DNA from 3 places in the Kerstersia gyiorum genome. Region 1 is predicted to be linked to each of the others. Evidence: predicted binding sites of a transcription regulator. Region 1 holds the regulator's gene; each other region holds the start of a gene.
The links. The regulator LexA, encoded in region 1, represses DNA repair genes until DNA is damaged. The targets are predictions, from matches to a motif close to ACTGTATNNNNATACAGT.

Region 1 (10,099 bases):
GCCCTGCAGGCCCCGGATGTTGACCGCCACGCCGGGGTTCTGACGGCTTTGCGACGTTGCCACGCCGGGAATATCAGCCAGCACATCGGAGACGTTGCGCGGCGGCAGGCGGTCGATTTCTTCTCGCGTCACCACAGCCACGGAATCGGGCGTGTCATAGACCGCCATGCGCTCCGGCACCTGGCCCGTCACTTCCACGCTTTCCAGCGTTGTCACATCCTGGGCCTTCACCCTGGCACCACGCTGGCGGATCACATAGCGCCCGCCTATCTCTTCGACTTCCAGATCGCTGCCCGACAGCAAGGCATCCAGCGCCTGGCGCACGGTATAGCGCCCGGACAGCGCAGGCGCCTGGCGTTGCCGCAACAGCCCGGCAGGCGCGGCGATCTGCACACCGCTATGCGAGGCCAGCGCATTGATGGCTTCGCTCAATTGTTGTGCCGGCAGATCGAGCTGTGTTGGCGCTGCACCTGACTGGGCATGCGACTGGTCCAGGGGGGCAAATAGCATGCATGCGGCCAAAACGGCAGCGACGCTGGCACGCATGGTCAGAACATTCTGTTCGCTTCTGAAAGAATCCTGCTGGCGCGGGCCTGTGCAAGGCCCTTTTGCGCGGGTGCGCATGGTCATATCGTCCTCGGTAACTTCTTATGTGATTACGGCGATCACGATGAAGACGAACCAGGACAAATAAACCCGACAATTATTTTTATTTGCGACTCGCGCATTTCCCGGCGCCATCGACAGGCTGGCACCCGCCCCGCACTCATTCCCCCGGAGGATGTCAAACAAGGGATTCGGGGGACGATAAACAGGCGGAGATCCCCCGCGACGGCTCAGCGGCCCGGCAAACTGCGAATCGTCACGCCGGACTGACGATGTTCCACCGCTACCGCTGCGATGCGAGGCAACAGGGCGATGATGCCTGCCACATCATTCAGGTGAAACGTGCCGGTGATGCGCTGCTCGCCAGCCTGTTCGTCGGCCAGCAGCAAGGGCACGGCCGACCAGGGCTGCAACTGCGCAACGGCGTCCGCCAGGGTCGTATCGTCAAAGACGGCCAGCCCCCGCCGCCACGCGGCTGCCTGGGTTTCCGAAAGCGCCTGCACCGGCGCCAGTCCACTGGCATCGCCGCGTACCTGCTGGCCTGCATGCAGGACCGGGCCGGCCTGGTCCGGCTGCCACCAGGCGCGCCGTTCATCGACACGCACGATACCTTCCTCGACCTGCACCTGTGCGGCCGCCCCGCGATGGCCGACCGTAAACACGGTGCCAAGCACCGTCGCACGCACCTTACCGCCAGCCACGCTGAAAGGCTTGCCGGCCTGGGATTGCACGTGAAAACGCGCTTCCCCCGCCAGCAGGTCCACTTCGCGGCGATTACGGTAATAGCGGACTTGTACGCTACTGGCTGCATTCATTTCCAGCGTACTGCCATCGGCCAGCTCATAACGCCCGGTCTGCGCCAGCGCCGTCGCAAAATCCTGGGCGTAAACCGGCACCAGGTAATACCACCCGGCACAGGCCAGCAGCAGACTGGCAAAAGCAGCGCCGAAAACAGGCAGGCGCCACGACGCACGCCAACGGCACTTGCCCGCACGCGGTTCCGCAATCAGGTGGCGCAAATCTCCGGCCATGGACTCCAGCGCCTGCCAACGCCGCCAGGCTTCCTGAAAGGCCGATTCATGCTCCGGCGCCGCCTGGCGCCATCCCGTCAGCTCCTGCTCAGCCAGGCGCGCACGCTCGCCCATGCCGCCCGATGTACGGGCCAGCAAAGTCAAAGCGTATTCGACATGGGAACGATGCATGGTCAGTGATCCATCATTTGCGTGGCGCGCACGCCGCGCCTTCCTGCTCGATCAGATCGGAGCAATCCAGCGCTGCCCGCGCAATATGTTTCTCCACCGCGTCAATGGAAATATCCATGCGCGCAGCAATTTCGGCGTAACTGTAACCGTATATGCGCGCCAGGACGAATACTTCCCTGCGCTTGCGAGGCAGGCGCTGCAGGCGCGCTGCCACCCGTTCCAGCTGCCTACGGTGCAATACCTGTTGCTCCACACTGGCTACCTCCGAATCGGCAGCGGTTTGCTGCCCGAGCTCGTCGAGCAGGCACTGATCCCGCTGTTCGCTGCGCCCTTGGTCAATGATCAGGTTGCGCGCTGCGCTGAACAGCAAGGCGCGAGGACGCGCCACCTTGCCCTTCAGGGCATGGTGGTAGACGCGCTCGAAACTTTCCTGGGCAATATCCGCGGCCTTGTGCGAATCGTTCAGCTTCCAGCCGAGATAACGCTTCAGTTCAGTGTAGGCGCCCGTCAATTCTTCGACGACCTGCGCCAGGCTTGGCATGGGGATCCGGGGCCGGGGCAAGCCGGCGGCAAATGATGTCAGGAGGCGGCCCGCTGAATCAGCACAAGCCGCATCCGCCAAAAGCAGCGATGATAATGAAAACAACTATCCTTCACAAGCATGATGCAGGCTTGCCACACTTGCCACAGTTGCCACCGCCTGTGCGTCCGCCCCCCCTGCTCCCTTATCCTGCCGCCGCATGCCAGGCGTGGCGCCCATAGCCAGCCGCCCCTGCCGCGCAAAATCATGCACTTGCCAGTTTCCCAAATATATTTGCAATGTTATATCATTTAATAATTGCTGTTTTACGTCCCTATTTTCAACACAAGGAAAGCCCCTCCCATGTTTCTCCGGCCACGCCCCCTGCATACCGCACTGGCAGCCGTATTATTCGGCAGCCCTGCCATCCTGCATGCGCAAGCTGCAACCGCAGATGTCACCCAACTCGCCCCCGTCGTCATTACCACCGATGCCCTGCAACGCGAACAGGGCAATCTGGCCCAGACCAGCACCGTCCTGCAGGACGAAGACCTGGCCTGGCACCGCCGCGGCACGCTGGGCCTGACCCTGGACCATCTGCCCGGCATCAATTCAGACAGCTTCGGCAACGGCGCCACCCGGCCGGTGATACGCGGGCAAACCGCGCCACGCGTCAAAGTGCTGTCGGACGGCGCGGACATCTTCGATGCCTCATCGGTGTCGCCCGACCATATTGTTACGGTAGACCCGCTGCTGGCGCGGCGCGTGGAAGTCCTGCGCGGCCCAGCCGCCCTGCTCTACGGCGGCAGCGCCATCGGCGGCGTTGTCAATGTCGTGGACGACAAGATCCCTACCCGCATTCCCGACAACGGCCTGAGCGGCCAGTTGCAGCTACGCGGTGCGACCGGCTCGAACGAGCGTGCCGGCGCCTTTGCCGTCACGGCAGGTGAAGGCAATGTGGCCCTGCATGTGGAAGGCTCTCGTCTGCGCTCGGACGACTACCGGGTACCCGGCCAGGATTTCAGCAAAGTGGCCGATTCCAACACCGACAGTACGCAAGGCAGCCTGGGGTTCTCATTCATCGGTGACCGCGGCTATCTGGGCCTGGCCTATTCCTACCGCGAAGATGACTACGGCCTGCCCGGGCACAGCCACGAGTACGAAAGCTGCCATCCTCACGGTTCCACCCTGCATTGCGGCAGCCACAGCCACGACAACGATCACGATCATGAGCACTCGCACGACCACGGCGAAGGCGGCCATTCCGCCACTGCGCACCTGCGCAGCGAACGTGTCGACCTGCGCGGCGAATTAAGGGACCCGCTGCCTGGCTTCGACCGCTTGCGCCTGAGAGCCAGTCACACCGACTATCGCCATGATGAACGCGATGCGGGTGAGGTTGCGACAACCTTCACCAACCACGGGCGCGACCTGCGACTCGAATTGCAGCATCAACCCCTGGGCCGCTGGCATGGTGTTGTCGGCCTGCAGACCGCCAGATCGCATTTCGAATCCAGCGGCCTGGAAAGCTTCGTACCGCGTACCCGCACCAGCAGCACCGGCCTGTTCCTACTGGAAGAATATCGCCATGAAGACTGGCGCTTCGAAGTGGGTGCCCGCCAGGAATGGCAGCGCATGACCCCCACCGCCGGCACCCAGCCGCGCAAGAGCGGGCATGCGAACTCGCTGTCGGCCGCAGCCATCTGGGACTTCACCCCCGGCTACGCCGCCACTGTCTCGTTCTCGCGCTCGCAGCGCCTGGCCAACGCACAGGAAACCTACGCCAAGGGCGTGCACCTGGCCACCAACACCTATGAGCGCGGCAATACCGATCTCGGCCGGGAAACCGCCAATACCGTGGAACTGGGCTTGCGCAAGGACGAAGGCGACCTGAGCTTTGCGCTGAACGCCTATCATAGCCGGGTCGATGGTTACATCTATGCCGAAACCCTGGATCAGTTCGAAGACTTCCGCCTGATCGAATATACCCAGCGCGATGCCAGCTTCACCGGTCTGGAAGCTGAAGCCACCTATCAATACAGCAAGGCCTTCAGCACCACGATCTTTGGCGACTACGTTCGCGGCAAACTGCGCGACCCGCACGCCAACCTGCCGCGTATCCCCGCTGCCCGGCTGGGGCTGCGGGCCAACACCGCCTGGCAGCAATGGCATGGCTTCCTTGAATACTACCGGGTCTTCAGCCAGAACAAGATCGCCAGCTATGAGGAAGATACGCCGGGGTACAACATGGTCAACGCCGGCCTGTCATACAGCGGCAAGCTCGACGGTGCGCGCTACCGGCTCTACCTGCAGGGCAACAACCTGCTGGACCGGGTCGCCTACAACCATGTCTCGTTCATCTCACGCGCCGCGCCGATTCAAGGCCGCAGCGTCATAGCCGGGGTCGGGGTCGAATTTTGAGCCAGGCATCCGCCACGCCCGCCCCTGCCGGAGCGGGCAGCGCCTCGCTCTACGAGGAAGTCGCGCAGTTGCAGGCAGGACAACCCTGGGGCCACTTCCTCGATGCAGGGACCGGCCGCGCTTCGCTATCCTGGCTATTGGGCCAGGAAACCGAGGCCTGGACCGCGGTGACCGGCTCTCCGGCCATGCTGGAAACGGTACGCCAGCATGCCGGGGACCGGCTGCGCGCCCAGGACCGCCTGGTTTTGGGCAACTGGATGGACGCCGAGCTGCTGCATGGAGAGCGCTATGACACCGTCTTGGCCGACTATCTGCTGGGCGCGATAGAAGGATTTGCCCCCTATTGGCAAGACAGGCTCTTCGCAAGACTGCGCCCGCTAGTCAGGCGGCGGCTTTATGTCATTGGCCTGGAACCCTATGTCAGCCGTTTCCCCGATGACCCGGCAGGCGCCATCGTCACTGCAATCGGCCGTCTGCGCGATGCCTGCCTGTTGCTTGCCGGAGAAACCCCCTATCGGGAATATCCGCTGGAATGGGTCTTGCGCCAATTGCGCAGTTCGGGCTTCCGTACGCTGGATGTGCGGCGCTATCCGATACGCTACGGCCCCCGCTTCATCGACAGCCAGCTCGATATGTGCACCCAGCGCCTGGGGCGTCTGCGGGACCGCCAGCTGGCGCTGTCGCTGATGGAGCATGTGCAGGATCTGCGCGCCAGGGCGCATGCGCTATGCTCGCAAGAACAAGGACTGCGGCACGGCCATGACTACCTCATCCTGGCTGAGCCGGACATGCGCTGAGCCGCTTGACCGGCGGTGGGCTGGCCTTTCCGGCAAGCTGGCAGGCCAGCCCACCGCATCGACAAAACCGCATGCCGCCGGGAAAACCCGGGAAAACGCTTCAAAACACCAAAAAAAGGCCGCAAAGCCTCACCAATGCTTGATTTCCGGACGCAAGTCCGACAAAATTGGCCCTGTATGTCCATACAGCCAAAATCATGACCATCAAGCTCACCGCGCGCCAGCAACAGATCCTCGATTTCATCCGCCAGTCGCTGGAAGGCACGGGCTTCCCGCCCACGCGCGCCGAAATTGCGCAGGCACTAGGATTCCGCTCGCCCAATGCCGCGGAAGACCACCTGAAAGCACTGGCCCGCAAAGGGGCCATCATCCTGACGCCTGGCACCTCGCGCGGCATCCGCCTGTCGCAGGCCGAAGAATCGCCCGCCCTGCAGGCGCAGCATACGGATTTCGAATCCGCGCTGGTACCGCTGGTTGGCCGGGTCGCCGCCGGCAGCCCTATCCTGGCGGCGGAACACATTGAGCGTGAGGTACGCGTGGATACCGCGCTGTTCAGCGCGCGGCCGGATTATTTCCTCAAGGTGCGCGGCATGAGCATGCGCGATGCCGGTATCCTGGAAGGCGACCTGTTGGCCGTACGCAAGGCCAGCGAAGCCCGCAACGGGCAAATCGTCGTCGCGCGTATCGACGATGAAGTCACCGTCAAGCGGCTCAGCCAGGATCGCCAGGGCTTGCGCCTGCTGCCGGAAAATCCGGATTACCCGGTCATCGAAATCAAGCCTGGCCAGCACTTCGCCCTGGAAGGCATCGCCATCGGCCTGATCCGCGCCCAGGCGCTGCACTGACCCTGTCGCGCTGACACCCTGGCACGAATACCCTGGCACTGAAGCCATGCCGTTCAACCGCCAGGCTTCAGCAGGAGGCGGCATCTGCCCGGCAAAGACCTGGCGCCGCCGTTGCCTCTTCACGCGTTCGCATGCTTGCGCCAGCTCATGAGGCCATGGGCCAGCATACCGATCACGATCCCCCAGAAAGCCGAGCCGAAACCCCATAGCGCCATGCCCGAGGCTGTCGCCAGGAAAGTAATGGTTGAGGCTTCACGGTGGGCAGCATCCTCCACCACCAGGGTCATATTGGAAACAATGGCGCCAATCAGCGCCAAGCCGGCCAGAATGGCGACCAACTCGGCCGGAACCGCCTTGAACAGCAGAACGATTGTGCCAGCGAAGGTTCCGCCGACCAGGTAGAAGACGCCATTGGCAATCCCGGCGATATAACGCTTGTCCTTCTCCGGATGGGCGTCCTTGCCGGTACACAGCGCAGCGGTGATGGCCGACAGGACGATCGTCACGCCGCCAAAGAAAGCCGTCGCAAACGATGCCAGGCCTGTCACCATAATGACTGGCCGCGCGGGCATCTGATAGCCCGACAGCTGCATCACCGCCATGCCTGGCAGAAACTGGCCCGTCAGGCTTACGATCGTCAGCGGCAAGGCCAGGCTGAAAAACGACACCCAGTCAAACTGCGGCATCACGAAAATCGGCTGGGTCCAGGACAGCGCCAGGCCTGAGAAATCAGTCAGCTGCTGCACCAGCGCCATGGCGAAGCCTGTCAAGGCAACAGCCACCACCGTGTAGCGCGGGCACAGTCGACGACAGACGAAATAGGCTCCCAGCATGGCAAACACCAGCGCTGGCATTCTGCCCGCAGCAGCAAATGCCTGGGTACCGAACTGAAACAGGATCCCTGCCATCATGCCAGCGGCAATGCCTCGGGGAATGGCGCGTACCAATTTGTCGAAGTACCCCGTCACGCCGACCAGCAGCACCAGCAACGCGGCCAGAATATATGCGCCGACAACCTGGGCCATGGATATCTCGGGAAACAGGGTAATCAGCAAAGCCGTGCCTGGCGCCGACCATGCCGTGATCACCGGAATCTTCAGCCACCAGCTCAACAGCAAGCCACTGACACCGGCGCCTATCGAAATGGCCCATATCCAGGATGCCAGCATATCCGGCGGGATATTCCCGACATGCGCGGCCTGTATGAAAATCAGCAACGGCCCTGCATATGAAATCAGTACCGCCAGAAAACCCGCCACCCACGCGGATACCGACCCTGCGCGCACACCCATGAAACCTCCCCGGCAATGAAGACAGAAATCCGCCGATATTGCCAGACATTGCCATGGCTTTCCTGCATAACCCTGCTTTTCGCATTGCTGCAGCGCCGGGCTGGCGCAACATCGCTGGCATCAAGCTGATATATTCCGTCTTCTCAACGCCATCAACGTGCAAGCCACATTCATCCATGCCTGAACAAAATAACCGCTATGGCCGCCTGGCCTCGCAGGTTTACCACCTGGACAAACCCATCGGCCATTCTTTCGGCGATGTCGAGTTCTACCTGGAACGCCTGCAACATTGCCCCGGCCCCATCCTCGAACCTGCTGCCGGCAATGGCCGCATCCTCATTCCGCTATTGCAAGCCGGGCTGGATGTGCACGGCTTCGACGCATCCGCAGAGATGCTGGCCCTGTGCCAATCGGAATGTGCGCTGCGCGGCCTGGCGGCCCCGGTCAGCTGCCAGACCTTCGAACACTTCCAGTACGAGCAATCCTTCGCAGCCATCGTCATCCCAGCCGGTTCATTCCAGCTCATCACCGATTACGACGCAGCCTCTGCCGTGCTGGCGCGCTGCTTCCAGCACCTTCAAACCCGGGGACGCCTGATTCTCGACTTGGATCCGGCTCATGCCATCCAGGCCGGTGGCCATTCGTTGCGGGCCTGGCAACCAGCGCCCAGGCAACAGCTCACACTGACCTGCGACCGTCTCAGCACCGATCATATCAACCAGGTTTCCATAGACCTGCTGCGCTACGAAGCTTGGGACGATGGCGTGCTGCAGGCCACCGAGCTGGAATCCTTCAGCCTGCGCTGGTGGGGCGTACGCGAAATGCTGGCTGCGCTGCGGGCAGCCGGCTTCAGCGACATCACGGTCTCAGGCGGCTATGCACACGGCCGCTGGCCCACGGACGCCGATGTCATCATTACCTTCGAGGCAATCAAACACTGAGGCGCCAAAGCCACTGTGCTACGGCATGGCCACCGTTAGCGCCAAGGACAGGCAACAAGGGTTGCCTACAACAACAATAGCCTGCGGCAAGCGCGCATCGTCGACAAATTCCCTGCTGCCGGCCTGATCCCTGCCTGATCGACAATCGCCAGGTAGCCTGCCCGAAGACGGTGCAGCAATAAAAAACCCCTGGGCGCCGCCAAGGCATCCAGGGGTTGTCGGTCAGGCGCGTGATGCGCCTGCCTTCCTGCATCAGTGCTTCAATACCGCACCAGGTTCACCCGGTTTGGAACCGGAGGCCACCACCGGCTCTTCCGGCTTGGCTTCTTCCTCGGGCAGAGGTGTCGGCAAGCGCTCGAGCGCATGTTCCAGCACCGCGTCGATCCAACGCACCGGAACAATCTCCAGCTGGTTCTTCACGTTGTCCGGAATCTCGGTGAGATCCTTCACGTTTTCCTCGGGAATCAAGACTTTCTTGATTCCGCCGCGATGGGCTGCCAGCAGTTTTTCCTTCAGACCGCCGATTGCCAGGACTTCGCCACGCAGAGTGATTTCACCCGTCATGGCCACATCGGCACGCACCGGAATGTGCGACAAGGCCGACACGATAGCCGTGGTGATGGCGATACCTGCAGACGGGCCATCCTTGGGCGTGGCGCCTTCAGGAACGTGCACGTGCATGTCACGCTTCTCGAACACGGTATCGGCAAAGCCCAGGCGGCGAGCGCGCGAACGTACCACGCTACGGGCAGCCTCCACCGACTCCTTCATCACATCGCCCAGCGAACCCGTGCGCTGGATGACGCCCTTGCCCGGCATGTCGGCAACTTCGATGGTGAGCAGGTCGCCCCCCACTTCCGTCCAGGCCAGCCCGGTCACCTGACCGATCTGGTTTTCCTTTTCCGCGACGCCAAAGCTGTAACGGCGCACGCCCAGGTAATCGGCCAGATTCGAACTATCGACCACAACAACCTTGGGTGCATCCGGAGCCTTGTCTTCGACTCGCTTGATCAGCTGGCGGATCACCTTGCGGCAGATCTTGCCGACTTCGCGCTCGAGTGACCGAACACCGGCTTCACGCGTGTAATAGCGCACGATGTCGCGCAGCGCATCATCCTCGACCTGCAATTCGCCATCGCGCACGCCATTGTTCTTCATCAGCTTGGGCAGCAGATGCTCGCGGGCGATACGGATCTTTTCCTCTTCGGTATAGCCAGAGAGGCGGATCACTTCCATGCGGTCCAGCAGCGCAGGCGGTATGTTCAGCGTGTTGCTGGTGGCAACGAACATCACATCCGACAAATCGAAGTCGACCTCAACGTAGTGGTCCTGGAAGGTATGGTTCTGTTCCGGGTCCAGCACTTCCAGCAGGGCCGACGCAGGGTCGCCACGGAAATCCATGCCGAGCTTGTCGATTTCGTCGAGCAGGAACAGTGGATTGCGCACGCCGACCTTGCCCATGTTCTGCAGGATCT
Region 2 (10,099 bases), 1.0 Mb from region 1:
GCATTCAGTTCACTGGCCAGGCGTGTAGTGTCGACACCCGGTTCGCGGGCCAGATAGGCCAGTGCCGCCTGCTGGCGCGCTGTCGACATAAAGGCCAGCAGGGATTTGGCAGATGCGCCGCGCGTCAGCGGCAGGCCGCGTCCTTTCGTGAAGGAGCAGCGCAGCGGGTGCTGGCTTTCGACCATATCCAGGCACACGGCCTGGTCCTTCACCGTGACCAGCAGCCCGACGGTCTCGCCTGATGCCGCAGCCAGGGCTTCCATATCGAGCTGCGCTTCTTGGATCAGGTAGGAAGATTGGTCGAATCCCCAGGCGAGCTGCACGCTCAGCGGTCCAGGCCCGTATTCGCCTTCATGTTCTGCGACAAATCCCCAGCGCTTGAGCAGGGCGATTTGCCGGTAAAGCGTACTTTGAGCCAGACCGGTCTGTTCGGCCAGGGCGGCAATACTGAGGGGGGCGTCGTGCCGTGCTAGCGTGGCCAGGACATACAGCACACGATCAGCGCCCGCCCCGACGGATTGATCTGTTGTCACCATCGAGTTCCAAGCTGGTTGATGGCACAAAGATTATCAATTTGTGGCTTTTTTCTTCGAAATTATTCCCATATTTTGAGAATCAAAAGGGAAAACCCCGAATGTTTTCTTGCAACTGCTTGTTGGGTTCTTCACTTTGCAGGCCTTGGGCAGACAGTTTTTCCGTGCCAGGCAAACGGGGGCATGCAGCGTCGTCCCCGCGATTGGTGGCTCGGCGCTGCGCGAAGGGCTGAAACAAGGAATCAGAGAAATAAAAAAGACCCCCACGCTGCGCCTTCGGCTTGCTGCCCCCCAAGGGGGCATTTTTGTCTTGGGGCGGCCCGGCGACAAAAAAACGGCCTGGTCAAGGACCAGGCCGTTGGGGAACGCTCGGCGTCGTGCGAATTGCTCGCGGGGGCACGGCGCCAGCGATGAAGCGGTACCGGACATGAGGTTCAGGGGGGCTGATCCGTTCATGCGGGGGAACCGGTGTCCGCCATCATGGAAGCCAGTCTAGTCGCTCTGGTCTGACAGAGTCCTGAATAATTCACTGCGCTGATTTCACCGGTTTTCAATCACCTGGGACGGGCGACGGCAGTGTAAGGGGATGGCCGGGATGCCGGCCGGGACTGTCAGGAAAGGTCAGCAACCGGCGTGGACATGGCCGGGGAAGCCTTGATCGGTGTGGCGGATTTGTCATGCTGGTTTTTTGTACAGTATAATCTGATGCCATAATGCCGACGGTACCTGGATGCCGGCGGAGCATGAAAGCCACCCGGCTGCCGGGTGGCCGTGTTACCGGAATGCCCCTGACGGGAGTGTTTCCGGGGCCGGCTCCGCAAGGCAATTCAGCAGCTCCGGGCCGCTTCCGGGCATCTATTCAGCTTAAGGATTCATACATGGACGACAAACTCAGCAAGGCCGCCGCATCGGAAAAGGCCAAGGCGCTGTCCGCCGCGCTGTCGCAGATCGAGAAGCAGTTCGGCAAGGGTTCCGTCATGCGTTATGGCGACAACGAAGTCGAACATGACATCCAGGTGGTGTCCACGGGTTCGCTGGGGCTGGATATCGCCCTGGGCGTCGGTGGCCTGCCGCGTGGCCGTGTGGTGGAAATCTACGGCCCGGAATCGTCCGGCAAGACCACGCTGACCTTGCAGGTCATCGCTGAAATGCAGAAGATCGGCGGCACCTGCGCCTTTATCGACGCGGAACACGCGCTGGACGTGCAATATGCCTCCAAACTGGGCGTAAATCTTGCCGACTTGCTGATTTCTCAGCCGGATACCGGTGAGCAGGCGCTGGAAATCACCGATGCACTGGTGCGTTCGGGCTCGGTCGACCTGATCGTCATCGACTCGGTTGCGGCACTGGTGCCCAAGGCTGAAATCGAAGGCGATATGGGCGACTCCCTGCCGGGCCTGCAAGCCCGCCTGATGAGCCAGGCGCTGCGCAAGCTCACCGCCACCATCAAGCGCACCAATTGCATGGTGATCTTCATCAACCAGATCCGCATGAAGATCGGCGTGATGTTCGGCAATCCCGAAACCACCACTGGCGGCAATGCGTTGAAGTTCTATTCGTCCGTGCGCCTGGACATTCGCCGCATCGGTTCGATCAAGCGTGGCGATGAGGTCGTCGGCAATGAAACCCGCGTCAAGGTCGTCAAGAACAAGGTGTCGCCGCCGTTCAAGCAGGCCGAGTTCGACATCATGTATGGTTCGGGTATTTCGCGCGAAGGTGAAATCATCGACCTCGGCGTGCAAGCCGGTATCGTTGAGAAATCCGGCGCCTGGTACAGCTATAGCGGCACACGCATCGGCCAGGGCAAGGACAATGTCCGTGAATACCTGAAAGAACACCCCGAAACAGCCATCGAGATCGAAAACCGGGTGCGTGAAAGCCTGGGTATTTCGCTGCGCGCCCCGAGCACCGCAGGCAGCAACAGCGCACCCGAAGGCGACTTCGCCGGCTGAGCGCCGTGAGTTCGGACTGGCGCAAGGGCGGCAACCGCCTGGGCGGGAGGCCGCCAGGGCAACGTCCGTTTGACGATACGTCCGCGACGGCACGCAAGCCCGCACGGGCCACGCTCGGCGATGCCTACGTGCCGCCGGATGAGGACGAGGATTTCGAGTTCGAATCCGGCGCTGGCGCAAGCACCTGGGGCTCCTCCGATGCGGCTGATGGCGCCGTCGGCACCACCGGTGCAGGGGATGCATCTGAAGCATCTGGTATGGATGACGGCTTCGCGCCGCCATTGTCCAGGACCAGCCGTTCGGCATCTGCCCGCTCCGGCCCGGGGTGTCAGCGCCGTGCCGGCGGCTACCTGTCGTCCGACCCTGAACAGGCGCCCGCCGAACGGCGCGGACCGACACTCAAGGCCAGGGCGGTTGGCCTGCTGTCACGGCGGGAATATAGTCGCAAGGAATTGAGCGGCCGGCTGGCGCCGCATGCGCCAGACCCTGAAACCCTGACCGCCTTGCTGGATGACCTGCAAAGGGAAGGCTGGCTGTCGGATGAACGTTATGCGCGCAGCATGCTGAACCAGCGCAGCGCCCGCCAGGGCGAGCGCCGCATCATCGGCGACTTGCGCCGCCAGGGGGTTGCCGACGAATTGCTGGAAACCTTGTCCGAAGACCTGCGTGCGACCGAACTGGAGCGCGCCGTCCAGGTATGGCGCAAGCGTTTCGAAGGCAAGGCCCTGCCCGACACGCCCCAGGAGTATGCACGTCAGGCACGTTTCCTGGCTGCCCGGGGCTTTGGCGGCAATGTGGTGGGCAAGGTGCTCAAGGCCGCTTTGCGTGGCCATTCGGGGCCTGAGGGCCTTGAGGATTTCCTGCTGGATTGATGCTTCAGGCGAGTGCCCGGCACACAGACAGGGCAGTCGTCATGGCAACTGCTGGGGGGCGCCGCTGCCCGCGCAAGTTCATGCTTCGTGTATGCCCGACAGCGTCTTGAAGCAGACGGTCCGGGCGATTTTCAGGAATTCCTGCATGTAGGGCGCCTGCTCGTCTTCGGTGCGCATGGCGGCATAGAGCGTGCACCAGACGCCTTGGCGGCCCAGCTTGGCGATGTGCAGCCATCCCTGGTTGAGATATTCCGTGAGCGCCCAGTTGGGCAATGCCGCCACGCCCCGGTTGCTGGCCACCAGTTGGGCGATGATGGGGGTCAGCTCGGCCTTGCGGATAGCTGCCGGTTCGATGTCCTGCGGGTCAAGGAAGGCGGTGAATACATCCAGACGCTGGCGTTCCACCGGATAGGTGATCAGGGTCTGGTCGGACAGGTGCGAGGCTTCTATATAGTCAAGTTCCGCCAGCGGGCTGCTTTGCGATACGGCCAGCACCACCTCGTAGCGAAACAGCGGCACATAGGAAATGGCATCCAGCGCTTGCGGGTCGGAGGTCACGACTAGGTCCAGATCGCCGCGCAGCAGGGCGGGCAGCGGTGCAAAGGAAAATGCGGCTGACAGGTCCAGCGCGACTTCCGGCCACTTGGCGCGGAATTCGTCCATGGCGGGCATCAACCACTGGAAGCAGGAATGGCATTCGATGGCCAGGTGCAGCCTGCCAGTGCGCCCTGCCGCCAGCCTGGTCAGTTCCCGTTCTGCGGTACGCACCTTGGGCAGAATGTCATCGGCCAGGGCCAGCAGGCGCAGGCCGGCTGTTGTCAGGCGGGCAGGGCGGGTGCGACGGTTCAGCAACGATACGTCGAGCCGGCTTTCCAGTTCGCGCAGTTGGTGCGATAGCGCGGATTGCGTGACGTGCAGGCGTTCGGCGGCTTCCAGCAGACTGCCGCCATCGCGGATGGCGCACAGGGTTTCCAGGTGTCGGATTTCTATCATGGTGTGTCAGGGGCAGGGGCGATGGCAGGCACAAACCGGTCTAAGGGGGGGCCTAAGAGACGTTTCCCAGGTCGCCTGCCTGGCGGCCAGACCGGCGCCTATCGTTACGTCCGGGGCAGGTTGATCTTGGTCGGGGCTTGGGGCCTACTGGCATTCCAGTGGGGGTGGAAAACGCCGTCGCTGCTGTCTTTTGATAATTTCTGGTAATGAGAATATGGGGTGGAGCCGGGGAAAAATGAACCCCGATGCGCCAAGTTTGAGGCAAGGGCGCATTGTCATGAGATCCGCTCATGTTTGAGGCGTAGTATGAGTTTAACTCATTTTATGCATGCGATATTTGATTTTGTCATTGCGGTAATCCCTAGCAAAATGTTCTTGTCTTGAAAATTATTTGCACAGGGATATTTATATATGACGAAAATTCATAATTTGGGTTTCCCCCGCATCGGTGCTCAACGGGAACTCAAACGTGCAGTGGAAGCCTATTGGGCGGGCAAGCAGGATCAGGCAGCGCTGGCGGCCACGGGGGCGCAACTGCGCGCCGCGCATTGGCGCGTGCAGGCCGATGCAGGCGTCTCGCAGGTGCCGGTGGGGGATTTCGCCTGGTACGACCATATCCTGGAGTGGACCACGCTGCTGGGCGCAGTGCCTGCGCGCTTCGGCCATCCGTCCGGCGCCGATGTCGATCTGGATACCCTGTTCCGCATGGGCCGGGGCCGCGCGCCGAGCGGCACGCCCGCCGCCGCCTGCGAAATGACCAAGTGGTTCGATACCAACTATCACTACATCGTGCCTGAACTGACGCCGGGCCAGACGTTCCGCATTGCCCGCGACTACCTGTTCGCGCAGGTTGCTGAAGCACAGGCGCTGGGCTATCAAGCCAAGCCGGTGATTCCGGGCCCGCTGACCTGGCTGTGGCTGGGCAAGGGCGATGCCTTTGCCGGCGGCGCTGGTGATGAAGGCAAGCTGGCACTGTTGCAGTCGCTGCTGCCGGTGTATGCCGATGTCCTGGCGCGCCTGGCCACGCAAGGCGTGGAGTGGGTGCAGATTGACGAGCCCATCCTGGTGCTGGACCTGCCCCAGGCCTGGCGCGATGCCTTCGTGGCGGTTTACGCCCGCCTGGGTCATGTCGGCCCCAAGGTCTTGCTGGCTACCTATTTCGGCGGATTGCAGGACAACCTCGCCACGGCGGCCGCGCTGCCGGTGGCCGGCCTGCATGTCGATCTGGTGCGTGCGCCGGAACAACTGGGCGCGGTATTGGAGGCGCTGGGCAAGGACAAGATTCTGTCGGCAGGTGTGATCAACGGCCGCAATATCTGGCGTACCGATCTGGATGCGGCGGCGGCGCTGCTGGCGCCTGCCAGGGAACGCCTGGGCGAGCGCCTGTGGCTGGCGCCTTCGTGCTCGCTGCTGCATGTGCCCGTCGACCTGGTCCATGAAACCGAGCTGGATGGAGAACTGAAGAGCTGGCTGTCCTTTGCCGTGCAGAAGCTCGACGAACTGAAGTGGCTGGCCGCAGCGGTGGGCGGCAATGCCGATGCTGCCACGCAGGCGGCGCTGGACGCCCAGCGTCAAGCGCTGGAAGCCCGCCGCAGCTCGCGCCGCATTCACAACCTCGCCGTGGAGAGCCGCCTGGCTGCAGTGGCCGAGGTATCGCGTGAGCGTGCGCCGTTCGACGAACGTATCGCTGCGCAGCAGGCATTGCTCAAGCTGCCGGCCTACCCGACAACGACGATCGGTTCCTTCCCGCAAACCGCAGAAATCCGCGCGCTGCGGCGCGACTGGAAAGCTGGCGTGCTGACCGATGCTGCCTATGAAGCCGCCATCCGCAAGGAAATCGAAGAAGTGGTTCGTTTCCAGGAAGAAATTGGCCTGGACGTGCTGGTGCATGGCGAGCCCGAGCGCAACGACATGGTGGAATACTTCGGCGAATTGCTGGCCGGTTTCGCCTTCACCCGCAATGGCTGGGTGCAGAGCTATGGTTCCCGCTGCGTCAAGCCGCCCATTATCTTCGGTGATGTTGCCCGTCTGGCGCCGATGACCGTTGGTTGGTCGTCCTACGCCCAGTCCCTGACCGATCGCCCCGTCAAGGGCATGCTGACAGGGCCGGTGACCATCCTGCAATGGTCCTTCGTGCGTGATGACCAGCCTCGCGAAGACACCTGCCGCCAGCTGGCGCTGGCGCTGCGCGACGAAGTCGTGGACCTGGAACAGGCTGGCATCCGTGTCATCCAGATCGACGAACCGGCCATACGCGAAGGTCTGCCCCTGCGCCGCGCCGACTGGGCCGCCTACCTGAACTGGGCCGTGGACAGCTTCCGCCTGTCGGTGGCCGGGGTGGGTGATGACACGCAGATCCATACCCATATGTGCTATTCGGAGTTCAATGACATCATCGACTCCATCGCCGCCATGGATGCCGATGTCATTACCATCGAAACCTCGCGCTCGAACATGGAGCTGCTGGAAGCCTTTGAAACCTTCCAGTATCCCAATGACATCGGTCCTGGCGTCTACGACATCCATTCACCCAACGTACCTGAAGTGCAATGGATGGTGGAACTGATGAACAAGGCAGCGGCCCGCCTGCCCAAGGAACGCCTGTGGGTGAACCCGGACTGCGGCCTGAAGACGCGCGCTTGGCCGGAAACCAAGGCGGCATTGGAAGCCATGGTGGAAGCTGCGCGCGAACTGCGCAAGGCAGCCTGAGCCTGGACCCGGCGGCAGCGCGAGCTGCTGCCGGGTGCTTCAGGCTTTCGACCATCCAGCCCACCAGATAGAGCGCAGCCAGGCCAGCGCCGGCCGTTGCGATGTTGCCTTGGCATACCAGAGGCTGGTCCACCGGCTCCAACAACACGGCATCGGCGTGATTGGCGTCGGACAGATTTTTCGCCGGTGAAATTCCATCCCGTCTTGAACAGCGTGCTCTGACGACACCTTGCACGCTTTGACTGCTGTGGCGGTGATCGCTCGTCCGTAAAGCCTGGGGCCTGACCCCCACAGGAAAATCCTGGGGGGTGTTTGCGAAAGGGAGGGCAAAGCCGCAGTCTCGGTTTGCCTGTATTTGACACAGACGCAGGCGTAGCCTGCCGGGTCAGGAGAAGTGTCAGCGTGGGCGGGTGGCAGTCCATTGGACGGCAAAGATGCTGGCCAGGACGATGACCAGGCCCAAGAGGGCCGGGCCGGTCACGGATTGCGAGAGCAAGACCCACCCCAGCACCACGGCGGTCAGGGGGCTGAGCAGGCCCAGGGATGCCACGGCCACGGTAGGCAGCCGGGCGACGCCGCGGAACCAGAGGGCGTAGGCCAGCATTGCGCCCGCCAGGCAGAGATAGGCATAGGCCGACCATTGCGTTAGTGTCAGCGCAGGCAGTGGCGGTTCGAATAGCCAGACGACAGGGGCCAGCATCAGGCCGCCGATCAGCAGTTGCCAGCCGGTCAACGCCAGCACCGGCAGTTGCAGTTTCCAGCGGTGGGTCAGCCAGACGCCGGTGGCCATGGCGGCGGCGCCCAGTAGCGCGGCAGTAATGCCGACGGGCTCGAAGACGGTCTGTGGCGATAGCAACAGGATGGCCATGCCCAGCACGCCGGCAATGGCCGCCCAGAGGGTGCTGCGCAAAGGCGCGCGGCCGTCAATGGACCAGCTCAGCAGCATGATCAGCAAAGGCTGGATGGCGCCCAGCACGGCAGCCAGGCCGCCGGGCAGACGATAGGCCGCAACGAACAGGAAGGCCTGGAATACGCCGATGTTCAGCGCGCTCAGCACGATGAGGCGCCACCAATCCTGGCGTGCCGGCAGGCAGCGTGTGAGCAGCAGCAACAGGATGCCGGCGGGCAGTACGCGGATGAGCGCGGCGGTGAAGGGCAGGCCCGGCGGCAGGATTTCAGACGTCACGATATAGGTCGAACCCCAGATCGTGGGGCCCAATGCAGTCAGCAGGATATCGCGCCACTGACTGGAGGCAGGAGAGATGTGCATGATTTTATCTTCAGTTCAAGATAAAATGATTGTGTACATCAATTAACTTGAAGTCAAGATAAATGGACGATACCAATACTCGCAGGCCTGCAGACTCGGTGGATGCCATTCTTGCGCAATGGCGACGGGAACGTCCGGAGCTGGATGCATGGCCCATGGGGCCGATTGGACGCATCAAGCGCTGCGCGGCGCTACTGGAGCCACCGCTGGAGGCCGCACTGGCCGAGTTCGGGCTGGTGCTATGGGAATTCGACATGCTGGCAACCTTGCGGCGCGCCGGCCATCCCTATCGGCTAAGCCCGACCGAGTTGTTTTCTTCCCTGATGGTGACTTCCGGCACGATGACCCACAGGCTCAAACGCCTGGAGGCCCGGGGTTTCATTGAGCGCTTGCCCAATGCCGAGGACGCTCGCAGCATGTTGGTACAACTGACCCCGCCTGGCGTGGCGCTGATCAATCGTGCCGTGGATGTTTTCGTCGAGCACGAACGGCGGATATTGTCGGTGCTTCCCGAGGAAGTCCTGGTTGATCTCGACGAGAACCTGGCCAGGCTGCTGCTTGCCCTGGAAGGTGGACAGGGCGAGGCTGGCCCGGGCATGGCTTAGGCAGTTCAACCACAGGGTCCGCCATTGTTCAGCGTGGCGGCCGCAAGGACGAGTGCTCGTAGATTGCCGGTGTCGCTCGCCGGGAGATGTCCGAGGGCCGGAGCTGGGCCAGGCGGGCATACTTGCTGAGGAAGTCGGCATCCAGCCCGAGGTCCGGCCGGCCGCTGGTGAGGATCTTCCGGGGCGGGTGGCCGGCTGGCAGCGGCGCCGCGATGGGGGGCGCCAGCAGCTTGCGGGGTTCGCAGGGCGCCAGCGGCGTCTCCGTGCCGGTCTCGGCCGCATTCAGGCTTGCCCTGAATTTCATGGCTTCCGGCATGGGAGCCTGCGGCGGATATTGGTTTTGCAGTATCTGGTTGAAAAGCTGGTACAGGGGCAGCCGGGTGGGCAGGTTGGCCTGCAGGCGGGCCTGCGAAAGAATAGGGTAGAAGGGCGGATGGTTGATGATCAGCCCTTCGCCTTCGGCCTGCGCCTGCCTGACCGCGCGTTGCAAGGGCGAGCCTTCGTACAGCCTGTGGTTGCTGATCCAGGTCTTGATCACCAGCAGGCCGGGCTGGTGGACGTCGCGTGCCAGGACGAATACGCCGCGCGGCGTGGTGATCATCCAGTCGCGCTGCATGGGCGAATGCTGGTAGAGCGTGAGCAGGCCATGCAAGTGGGAAATCAGGTTGCCCAGTTCCGCCAGCACGGTCTGGTGGTCGATGGTGCCCAGGCGGTGATAGAGCCGCATTTGCGCATGTTGGCTGAGGCGCACCAGAATATGGACATGCAACTGGTGCGTGCGGGCAGGGATGGTCAGGACTTCCAGCTGCAAGTGGACGCGGCCGTCGAGTTCGCTGGCCATCCAGTGCATCTGCCGGTAATAGCCTTTGCGGAAGCCCGTTTTTTCAGGGATATGGGTTTCGCTGTAGATCAGCAGGCCGGGAGCAATCATGCTGCGTGCCCAGCGCGTCAGTTGCTTGAAGGACGAGATGCGTTTCCTGCCGCGTTCCGGGCGGGCGTATCGGTTAAGGCTGGACTGCTGCTGCCTGGCGGCCTGGCTCAGCAGGTGTTTGCTCATGCCATAGGCCAGGGTTTCGTTGACGCTCAGGACGGTATGGTCGCGGTGGAGGGAGTCGTCTGATACCGGGCGACAGGATGGCGGTTGGCTGGGAGGGCCTGAGCTGGA
Region 3 (10,099 bases), 220 kb from region 1:
CACTTCCTTGCCAATGCCGTCGCCAGCCAGCACGGCGATTTTATGAGTGGGTTCCATGGGGTGTCTCCTTCCTGTTTTGCGAGGGATGCCAGGTATGCTACAAGCGCTTTGGCTTCGGATAATCCCACCGAAAGAGAAAACCTTGTGCATGAATCATGAACAATGATCCCAGCCCCGAAGATTTGCGGGTGTTTTGCGCCATTGTGCGCAAGGCGAGCTTCACCAGCGCAGCGCAAGAGCTGGGCGTGTCGCGTTCCTATGTGACCAAGCGGGTGCAGGTGCTGGAAGCGCGGTTGGGCACACGCCTGTTCCATCGCACGACCCGGCGTATTGTGGTGACGGGGGAGGGCGAGCGGGTCTACCACTGGGCGCTGCGCATCCTCAATGATATGGACCATCTGGTCGAGGAAATCGGCGTGACGCGGCAGACGCCGCGAGGTTCATTGCGCATCTGCAGCAGTTTCGGTTTCGGCCGGCGGGTGGTCGCGCCGGCCCTGTCCGCCTTGCTGGCGCGCTATCCGGCTTTGCAGGTGCGCTTCGAGGTGTTCGACCGGCTGGTGGATATTGCCTCGGAAGGGTTCGACCTGGATATCCGCGTGGGCGACGAGATTGCACCGCATCTGATCGCACGGCACCTGGCAGACAATCATCGGGTGCTGTGTGCTGCGCCGGCCTACCTGGCACGCCGGGGCGTGCCGCGGACGCTGGCGGATCTGGCGGCGCATGATTGCCTGGTGATCAAGGAGCGAGATCATCCGTTCGGGGTGTGGCGCCTGGATAACGGGCGCGAGACGCAGTCGATCAAGGTGCGCGGGCCGCTATCGTCCAACAATGGCGAGATCGTGATGCAGTGGGCGCTGGATGGCTGTGGCATCGCGTTGCGGTCGGCTTGGGACGCAGGGCCTTTGCTGCAGGCGGGGCAGCTGGTTCAGGTGTTGCCGGAGTATCGCCAGCAGGCCGCTGTGTGGGCGGTGTATCCGTCGCGGCTGGAAACGTCAGCACGCCTGCGGGTTTGCGTGGAGTTCCTGCAAGCGTATTTGCGGGGCCGGGACGTACAGGCCATGAACAGGCCAGAAGACAGGCCCGCTGGTTAAATCATCTATGATCTGTTATCGAATGATTTAATTTCCGGAGGCGGGCATGGGCCTGGTCAAGATTTCCGATTCCCTGCATGAGCAGCTGCGTACCGCCAGCAGCGCATTCAGCCGCTCCATCAATCAGCAGGCCGAATACTGGATGCGGGTGGGGATGCTGGCGGAGCTGTATCCGCATTTGAATTACGCGGAACTGTCGCGCCTGCTGCTGGAGGCCGAGCGGGTGTCCGGCGACCTGCACGAGATGGTGGCAGCGCTGGATGAACAACAGGCCGGACGGGAGCCTGATAAGCGTCAGGTCGCCTGAGCGGCAGCGGGTTCAGACAACAGGCGCCAGGCAGGCGGATTGCCTGGGCGTGTTGCCAGGATGGCTATCGGTTGAGGGGCAGCCGATAGCCATTTGTCATTGTGGCCGCGTTGTTTTACAGCGCCTTGCCGGCGTCCGGGCCGGAGCGCAGCGTGTAGATGGCGTCGAGATGGACCAGGACGGCGAATTTGGGCGTCTTCATGCCGTTCTGGCTGGCGAATGCCACGGCGTCGTCGAAAGGCTGGCCTTCGCTGAAGACTTCCGGCGTGCCAACGAAGCGGTAGCCGTCCAGGGCTTCGCGGTCGATGACGGCAATGGCCATTTTCGAGCCGTCGAGGATATTGCGCAGCGTCTGGCCGCCGGTATTTTCGTTGTAGATCAAGGTCTGGTCGTCATAGGCACGCAGTGAACGCTTGGGGCCGATATCCGGCAGGCCATCCTTGCTGACGGTGGACTGGATCGGAAGCTGTTTGGCCAGCATGGCTTTCATGGCGTCATTGAGGACTTGCATGGATGGGACTCCTGTTTGAAACGTAGGGAAAACGGGGACGCGGGCAGCTCAGGTGGTGCTGCCGATAGAGAATATATAATTTGTTATTGAATTATATATATATTGTATATTTTCTGCTGTCCCGTGTATGGCATGCGCGGCGGGGCGGCTCGGGGATGGCGCAAGCGCTTCCACGCTGCGCCTTCGGCTTGCTGTACCCCCGGAGGGCATTTTTGTCTTGGGGCGGCCCCAAGACAAAAATGCCAGGGGTTTGATATGGATCTGCCATCCCCCTTGTGTGTCATGAGGCTTCGTGCTGGAATGAAAACTCAGTTCCTCACCACGTTTCCTCACTACAGGATGGGCATCATGAGTCAATTCCGCATTGCTGTTGTCGTGGGTAGTTTGCGCAAGGATTCGTTCAACCGGCAACTGGCCAACGCGCTGGCGCGCCTGGCACCGCCGGACCTGGTTTTCGAACAGGTGGAAATCGGCAATCTGCCGCTCTACAACCAGGATGACGACGCCAACACGCCGGAAGTGGTCTTGAAATTCAAGGAAAAGATACAGTCGGCCCAGGGCGTGCTGTTCGTTACGCCGGAATACAACCGTTCCATTCCTGGGGTGCTGAAAAATGCACTGGACCAGGGGTCGCGTCCTTATGGCACGAATGCCTGGGCTGGCAAGCCTGCCGGCGTGATCGGCATTTCCATCGGCGCCATCGGCACCGCACTGGCCCAGCAGCATCTGCGCAATGTGCTGGTGTTCCTGGATATGCCTACTCTGCAGCAGCCTGAGGCCTTCCTGCATGCGAAGGAAGGCTTCTTCGATGCCGATGGCGGCATCGGCGCGGGCAGCAAGGATTTCCTGCAGAATTGGGTCAATCGCTACGCTGCCTGGGTCAGGAAGAACCAGTAAATCCGAACGCCCCTGGGCAGGCCACCCTGGCTTGCCCGGTTGGCCCGCAGCCATTCCGCCGGCAGGCCAGGCTTGCCGGCGTTCGTGCCGCATGGCTGTGCTGGCGAGCCGCATCCGGGCTATCCGGCATATCCGGGCTGTCCCGAATGGGGCCAGCGTTGTCGGCAGCAGGAGGCTGCCGGTGCATGCCTTCAGGTCGGGGACAGGGAGCTGATCACACCGATCAGGATGACGATGCCGGCGGCAAAAATGACTTCAAAACGCGTATTCTTCGCTATGGCCTGCAAGGCCTGCGGCTGGTTGCGCATGCGCGGCACGAGGACATAGCGGTTGAACAGCGCCAGCGCCACCATGGCAGCCACGGCCAGGAACTTGGTTTCCATCAGGCGCATATAGAGTGTCGCCCAATTCCAGGGCCATGGCCCCAGGATGAGGAAGAGATTGCCCAGGCCGCTCAGGATGGCAATGGCCACGGCCCAGTGCCCCAGGCGGGAGTAGCGCACCAGGGTCTGGATGATGGCGCCATCGGGATGATGCGCCAGGCGGCGCAACTGCACCAGAACCCAGGGCAGGCCGCCGGCCCAGTAGGCAATGGCCCAGAGATGCAGCGTCTGGTTGCCGCGATGCAGCCAGCCCAGGGCACCGTCCATGGCAGCGGCATGGCCGGTGGCGGCCAGTGCTGCCAGCATGGCGCCGCTGGCCAGGGCCATGGCGCGATGATGCTGCCGGTCTTGCCTGCGATACAGCCAGGCCAGCAACAGGACGGGCAGCAGGAAAAACTGCCATTGCCAGGCCTCTCCGTAGCGCGTGGCCAGCAGGACGGCTTGCCAGGTATCTGGCGACAGAATGTCTGCCATGCTGCCGGCCATGCGTCCGGCCTGCAGGGGAATCATGAGCAGGGTCCCGGCACAGGCCAGGAGCGTACAGGCCGCATAGACGCGGCGCGCCGGGCGTGATAGTTCAAGCGCCAGCGAGGGCGCTGTCAGGAAGCCGAGATAGATACCTGTGCCGCAGCACAGCAGCAGGCCTGCGACATGCAGCTGGCGCAGCAGGATGGGTAACAGTTCCAGCACGACGAGGCGCGCTCAGGGCTGCAGCGTGAAGTCGTATTGTCCCGAAACCTTGTGCGAATCGGCAGACGTGACGTTCCATTCGACCTGATAGCGGCCGGGGGCCAGTGTCGTGGGCAGGGGGAGAGTCAGGCTTTTGCGGTCATCGGAGGCATAGGACAGCTTCCCGGTTTCCAGGGACTGGCCGTCCGGGCCGGTGACGGTGATGGTGCTGAAAGGCAGTTCGACACGGCCGTCGAAGACGATGGCAACGGCGGCAGGCGTATTGCTGACGGTACTGCCGGGGGCGGGGGTCTGTTCGATGGCGTGCGAGTGGGCCTGGGCGAGGCCATGAACACCGGCCAGCAGGCTGGTGGCCAGCATGGCTGCGGCCAGGCGGCTGCGGGATTTGGACATGATGAGGGCGGATCTTTGTATTGCGGAAAACCCGATAGTAATACATCTCAGTCTCGCACATGGATTGCGGCCTTGGCATGCCGATCTGAACGGAACGACTGACGCAGGATAAAATACTGTTTATTTATACAGTAAAATAGAGCGTCAGCCATTCAGATATTCCTGCCATCCATCATGTCATCGCCGTGCCCTGATTCCGTTTCGGTGTACCCCCTTGTTTCCGGTGCCGGACAAGAACCCCTGCCGCCTGCCATGCTGCCGCATCCTGATGTGTGGCGTGGTGGACAGGGGTTGGCGCGCGAGCCAGCCTGCGTGGCAACCGGCTGGCCGGAACTCTCGGCGCAGTTGCCGGGAGGCGGCTGGCCGCGTGGCGCCCTGGTGGAAATCCTGTTGCCGCACACGGGATGCGGGGAATGGCAATTGCTGCAGCCCGCCTTGCTGCCGGGAGAACGGCCGGTGGCGCTGGTGCGCCCGCCGCATATACCCCAGGCCGCCGCCTGGGAGCAGGGCGGTGGAGACATCGCGCGCCTGATGTGGGTCAAGGCCAGCCAGGACGGCGATGCCCTGTGGGCGGCGGAACAGATCCTGCGCAGCAGTGCGCTGGATGCGCTGCTGTTGTGGCAAGGGGCCGCCGAATACCGCCAACTGCATCGCCTGCACCTGGCGGCGCAAGGCTGCCATTCGCTGTTTTTCATGCTGCGGCCGCAGTCCATGGCCTGCCAGCCGTCGCCGGCTGCCTTGCGCCTGGCCTTGATGCCCCTGCAGGGCGGCAGCTTTCAGGTCAGCATACTCAAGCGGCGCGGCGGGTGGGCCTCACAGGCGGTCAGGCTGCCAATGGCAGGCCAGGCGGGCATGCCATTGGCATCATTGTTGGAGAAAGAATCCCATGCAGGTCTGGCTAGGCGTGCATCTGGTCCGTCCCGGACTGGATGCCTATCGCCACAGCATGTCTGATCCGCAGCTGATAGTGCTGCATCAGGGCAAGGTGTGGGCCTGTGGCGGGCAGGCCTGGCAGGCTGGCGTGCGCCCGGGCATGCGCCAGGCGGGCGCGCGAGCGCTGGCCCCCGAGGCCTGTTTCATGAATCGCGACCTGGCCAGCGAAAAGCAGTTGCGCGAGGAACTGGAACTGGCCTTGCTGCCGTACACGCCCATGCTGGCCTGGAAGCGCGACGATGCGCTGGTGCTGGATATTTCGGCCAGCCTGGCCTTGTTCGGCGGATTGCGGCGCCTGTACGCCCAGGTGCGTGACAGTCTGCGGCAATTGGGCGTTGCCGTGCGCCTGGCACTTGCGCCCAGTGCCAGCGGCGCCTGGCTGCTGGCGCGGGCCGGGCAGGCAGCCAGGCGCCGTATCCTGCGGCCATCCCGCTTGGCCATGGGCCTGGATGGCTTGCCGCTGGCCTTGCTCGATGGCGCCGGCCCCCATCTGTCCTGGCTGGAAAGCCTGGGTTGCCGGACGCTAGGGGCGGTGCGCCGCCTGCCGCGCGATGGCCTGCGCCAGCGTCAGGCCGATACCTTGCTGGCGCAGCTGGACCAGGCCTATGGCGTGCAGGGGGAATGGCATGAGTGGGTCCGGCCGCCGGAACATTTCCGCAGCCAGGTCCTCAGCCTGTTCGCGGTGGAGCGGCATGATGCCTTGTGCTGGCTGGCCCGGCGGTTGCTGGTGCAATTGCAGGCCTGGCTGGATGTGCGCCAGCAGGCAGTAACGGAATTGCGCTGGAGCCTGCATCATGAAAGACGCCAGCAGGCCGGCCCGCGCACGCATTTCGACCTGAAACTGGCGCAGCCGGCCTGGGAGCCCGAACACCTGCTGCGTCTGCTGGCCGAGCGCCTGGCACGCAGCCAGCTGGCTGCGCCGGTCAATGCGGTGACGCTGGAGGTGCTGGCCTGTCAGGCGCGTCCGGGCGGGACCGGCAATCTGCTGGCGGAGCCAGGCGCGGCAGGAGATGCGGCGGCGCTACAGGACGTGCTGGCGGCCCGTCTGGGGGCCGGAAATATCCTGCGGGCCAGCCCGGTGGCGGATCACCGTCCGGAGCGGGCCTGCCGCTGGCTGCCCTGCCAGGGGCAGGTGGGCGGGCCGCCAGCGGGTTCAGGGGCGGATGGCGGGCTGGCGGCCGGGGCGGCAATGTTGCCGGACCGTGCGCAGCGGCCTTTCTGGCTGCTGGAAACCGCACAATTGCTACCCATGGCGGGCGAGCAGCCCGTTCATGCCGGCGCCGTGCTGCGCCTGCTGGCGGGGCCGGAACGTATCGAGGACGGCTGGTGGGATGGCGGTGTGGCTCGGGATTATTTCATTGCCGAGCATGAAGCCAGCGGCGTGCGCTACTGGGTATACCGGCAACGGCAGGCGGGCCTGCCCGGCATGGACATGGCCTGGTTCCTGCACGGCGTCTACGCATGAGCGACGCCGCTGGCTTATCCGCCTTGCCTGCCTACGCGGAATTGTGCTGCCTGAGCAATTACAGCTTCCTGCGCGGCGCCTCGCACCCGGAGGAACTGGTGGCGCGGGCGGCGGAACTGGGGTACGCCGGGCTGGCGCTGACGGATGAGTGCTCCGTGGCGGGTATCGTGAAGGCACATGTCGAAGCCGGGCGGCAGGGCCTGCCGCTGCTGGTGGGGGCGTCCTTTGTGCTGAGCCGGGCCGATGGCACGCGCCGGCTGGCGTTCGTTGCCCTGGCTGAGTCCCTGGCAGGCTATGGCAACCTGTGCGAACTGATTACCCTGGCGCGGCAGCGTGGCGCCAAGGGCAGCTACAGGCTCTATGATTCGGACCTGGACCCGGATGAACCAGCAGTGCTGGCTGTAGCGGCCGCACAGGATGCCGGGGCGGAGGGCGCGTTGCCGGATGCCGCAGCCGCGCATCCGCTGCCATGGCGGCACCTGCTGGGCCTGCCAGGGTGCCTTACCCTGCTGCTGCCTGAATACGCGGCGCCGTTGCCGGAAGTGCAGGCGCAGGCCGCCTGGATGGCACGGGTATTTGCCGGGCGCGCCTGGGCCGGCATAGCCTTGCACAGGCGTGGTCGGGATGCCGCGCACGCGCAATGTGTTGCCGCTGCTGCGGCGGCAGCCGGCCTGCCCGTGGTGGCCATCGGCCAGGCGGAAATGCATGTGCGCTCCCGCAAGCCGCTGCACGATACCTTGCTGGCGATCCGCACCGGGCAGACGGTGGAGGCGTGCGGCCTGGCGCGGCTGTCCAATGCCGAGCGCCATCTGCGCAGCCGCCTGCAGCTGGCAGCCCTGTATCGGCCGGAATGGCTGGCTGAAACCGGGCGCCTGGCGGCACGTTGCCGTTTCCGCATGGATGAAGTGCGCTACGCCTACCCGGAGGAAATCTGCCCGCCCGGCCATACGCCAGGCACGTATCTGCGGCAGGAGGCCATGGCAGGCGCCCGGCGGCGCTTTCCAGACGGCGTGCCGGAAAAAGTGCTGGCCCTGGTGGAAAAAGAGCTGGGCCTGATCGTGGAGATGGGTTACGAGGCCTATTTCCTGACGGTCTATGACATTGTCCGCTATGCGCGCCGGCAGGGCATTCTTTGCCAGGGGCGCGGTTCTGCCGCCAACAGCGCCGTGTGCTTCTGCCTGGGCATCACCGAAGTTGATCCGGTGAACGGCAATTTGCTGTTTGCCCGCTTCATCAGCAAGGAGCGCGGCGAACCGCCAGACATCGACGTGGACTTCGAACATCAGCGGCGCGAGGAAGTCATCCAGTACATCTACGAACGCTATGGACGGGACCGCGCTGCGCTGGCGGCTGTGGTCATCACCTACCGCATGCGCAGCGCGCTGCGCGATACTGGCCGGGCGCTGGGCGTGGACCCTGGCATCATCGACCAGGTGTGCGCGGTCTATCGCCATTGGGACGGGCGCGCCCGCCTGGCTGAACGCATGCAGGATGCCGGCTTGCAGGCGGATGCGCCGGTCGCGCGCCAGTGGCGCGTGCTGGTCGAAACCCTGCTGGGGTTTCCCCGGCATCTTTCGCAGCACCCAGGCGGCTTCGTGATTGCGCGCGACCGTCTGGTGCGCCTGGTGCCGGTGGAAAATGCAGCCATGGCAGGCCGCAGCGTGGTGCAGTGGGACAAGGACGATCTGGACGCGCTGGGGCTGCTCAAGGTGGATGTCCTGGCGCTGGGGATGCTGAGCGTCCTGCGCCGCGCGCTGGAGTGGGTGGGGTGGCGTCGTGGCCGGCACTGGAGCATGCAGGATATCCTGCCGGAAGACGCGGCCACCTATGACATGATCTGCGCGGCCGATACCGTGGGTGTGTTCCAGATCGAATCGCGGGCGCAGATGAGCATGCTGCCGCGCTTGCGGCCCAGGACCTACTACGATCTGGTGATACAGGTTGCGATTGTCCGGCCCGGGCCGATCCAGGGCGGCATGGTTCATCCTTATCTGCGGCGCCGCCAGAAGCTGGAGGACAGCAGCAGCCCCGGCCCGGAGGTCGAACAGGCCTTGCTGCGCACACTGGGCGTGCCTATCTTCCAGGAACAGGTGATGCAGATTGCCATGCTGGCGGCCGGTTTCACCGATGGCGAGGCCGACAATCTGCGGCGTTCCATGGCGGCCTGGCGTCGGCGTGGCGGCCTGGGCGGTTTTCATGAAAAGATACTGACCGGCATGACGGCGCGTGGCTATAGCGCTGAATTCGCGGAGCAGATTTTCCGGCAGATGCAGGGCTTCGGCGAATATGGTTTTCCGGAAAGCCACGCCGCCAGCTTTGCGTTGCTGGCCTATGCCAGCGCCTGGCTCAAGTGCCATGAGCCCGAGGCTTTTCTGGCAGCCTTGTTGAACAGCCAGCCCATGGGGTTCTACTCCCCGTCCATCCTGGTGCAGGATGCGCGCCGGCATGGCGTGCAGGTATGGCCGGTATCGGTGTGCGATAGCGCCTGGGAAACGGTGCTGACGCCAGCCGGCGAGCGTCCGGCCGTGCGCCTGGGGCTGTCGCGGGTCAAGGGGCTATCACAGGAGGCGGCGCAGCGGCTGCTGGCAGCGCGAGCGCAGCGGCCATTCACGGATATCCAGGATGTCGCGCAGCGGGCGCTGCTGGGGCGGGCGGAATTGCAGGCGCTGGCCGCATGCGGCGCTCTGGCGGCATGGCACGGCAACCGCCGCACTGCGCTTTGGGAAGCCGGTGGCGCCAGGGTGGAAACCGGCCTGCTGGCCGGTGTGCCACGGCAGGCTGAGCAATTGCCCTTGTTTGCGCCCATGAGTGCGGGGGCGGAGGTGCTGGCGGATTATCGCCACCTGGGCCTGAGCCTGGGGCCGCATCCCCTGCGCCTGTTGCGAGCCGAATTGCAGGCCAGGCGACTGATGACGGCTGCCCAGTTGCGCGGGTTGGAACATGGCCGCCTGGTGCGGGCTTGCGGCATCGTGGTGGGCCGGCAGCGTCCAGGGACGGCCAAGGGCGTGATGTTCGTGACGCTGGAAGATGAAACCGGCAGCGTCAATGTCATCGTGCGGCCGGAATGGCTGGAACGCCAGCGGGCCATCCTGCTCGGCGCGCAATTATTGGCCGTGCATGGCGTCTGGCAGTCGCACGAAGGGGTCTGCCATCTGGTCCTGGGACGTGCGGAGGACCTGAGCCCCTTGCTGGGCGGGCTGGAAACCCGTAGCCGTGACTTCCAGTAAGGGCCTGGCCCTGCGGTAGCCGGCTCAGGGGCCTTCGGTCGCCTTGAGGCTGTCCGGGCGGCAATTGGTTTGCGAACCGTCCGCGGCGATATCGCAGGTGACGCCGGGCAGATCTTCCAGCTCTTTGACGAGTTGCTTTTCCTGGGTCGTACAGGCGGCCAGCATGGCAGTGCCCAGGGCGAGGAACAGGGGGAGTCGG

Region 2: recA (recombinase RecA) is a predicted target of LexA. The motif match lies at 1,213-1,230, and genes of this name have one in related genera.
Region 3: imuA (translesion DNA synthesis-associated protein ImuA) is a predicted target of LexA. The motif match lies at 4,391-4,408, and genes of this name have one in related genera.

What each region holds. Positions count from the first base shown of each region.
Region 1 covers NZ_CP169556.1:1,429,739-1,439,837, reverse strand. The annotation lists gene ACEW7X_RS06335 (TonB-dependent hemoglobin/transferrin/lactoferrin family receptor) at 1-510, opposite strand, end outside; gene ACEW7X_RS06330 (FecR family protein) at 837-1,808, opposite strand; gene ACEW7X_RS06325 (RNA polymerase sigma factor) at 1,822-2,349, opposite strand; gene ACEW7X_RS06320 (TonB-dependent receptor domain-containing protein) at 2,692-4,749, shown strand; gene ACEW7X_RS06315 (class I SAM-dependent methyltransferase) at 4,746-5,546, shown strand; gene lexA (transcriptional repressor LexA) at 5,744-6,391, shown strand; gene ACEW7X_RS06305 (benzoate/H(+) symporter BenE family transporter) at 6,511-7,683, opposite strand; gene ACEW7X_RS06300 (class I SAM-dependent methyltransferase) at 7,860-8,624, shown strand; gene lon (endopeptidase La) at 8,877-10,099, opposite strand, start outside.
Region 2 covers NZ_CP169556.1:2,425,698-2,435,796, reverse strand. The annotation lists gene ACEW7X_RS10725 (IclR family transcriptional regulator) at 1-536, opposite strand, end outside; gene recA (recombinase RecA) at 1,412-2,485, shown strand; gene recX (recombination regulator RecX) at 2,491-3,357, shown strand; gene ACEW7X_RS10710 (LysR family transcriptional regulator) at 3,436-4,350, opposite strand; gene metE (5-methyltetrahydropteroyltriglutamate--homocysteine S-methyltransferase) at 4,762-7,059, shown strand; gene ACEW7X_RS10700 (EamA family transporter) at 7,457-8,329, opposite strand; gene ACEW7X_RS10695 (MarR family winged helix-turn-helix transcriptional regulator) at 8,392-8,934, shown strand; gene ACEW7X_RS10690 (hypothetical protein) at 8,963-10,099, opposite strand, start outside.
Region 3 covers NZ_CP169556.1:1,650,785-1,660,883, forward strand. The annotation lists gene ACEW7X_RS07325 (tartrate dehydrogenase) at 1-57, opposite strand, end outside; gene ACEW7X_RS07330 (LysR substrate-binding domain-containing protein) at 156-1,094, shown strand; gene ACEW7X_RS07335 (ParD-like family protein) at 1,141-1,401, shown strand; gene ACEW7X_RS07340 (pyridoxamine 5'-phosphate oxidase family protein) at 1,517-1,912, opposite strand; gene ACEW7X_RS07345 (NADPH-dependent FMN reductase) at 2,261-2,809, shown strand; gene copD (copper homeostasis membrane protein CopD) at 3,001-3,882, opposite strand; gene ACEW7X_RS07355 (copper resistance CopC family protein) at 3,895-4,275, opposite strand; gene imuA (translesion DNA synthesis-associated protein ImuA) at 4,528-5,229, shown strand; gene ACEW7X_RS07365 (Y-family DNA polymerase) at 5,162-6,673, shown strand; gene ACEW7X_RS07370 (error-prone DNA polymerase) at 6,670-9,900, shown strand; gene ACEW7X_RS07375 (hypothetical protein) at 9,925-10,099, opposite strand, start outside.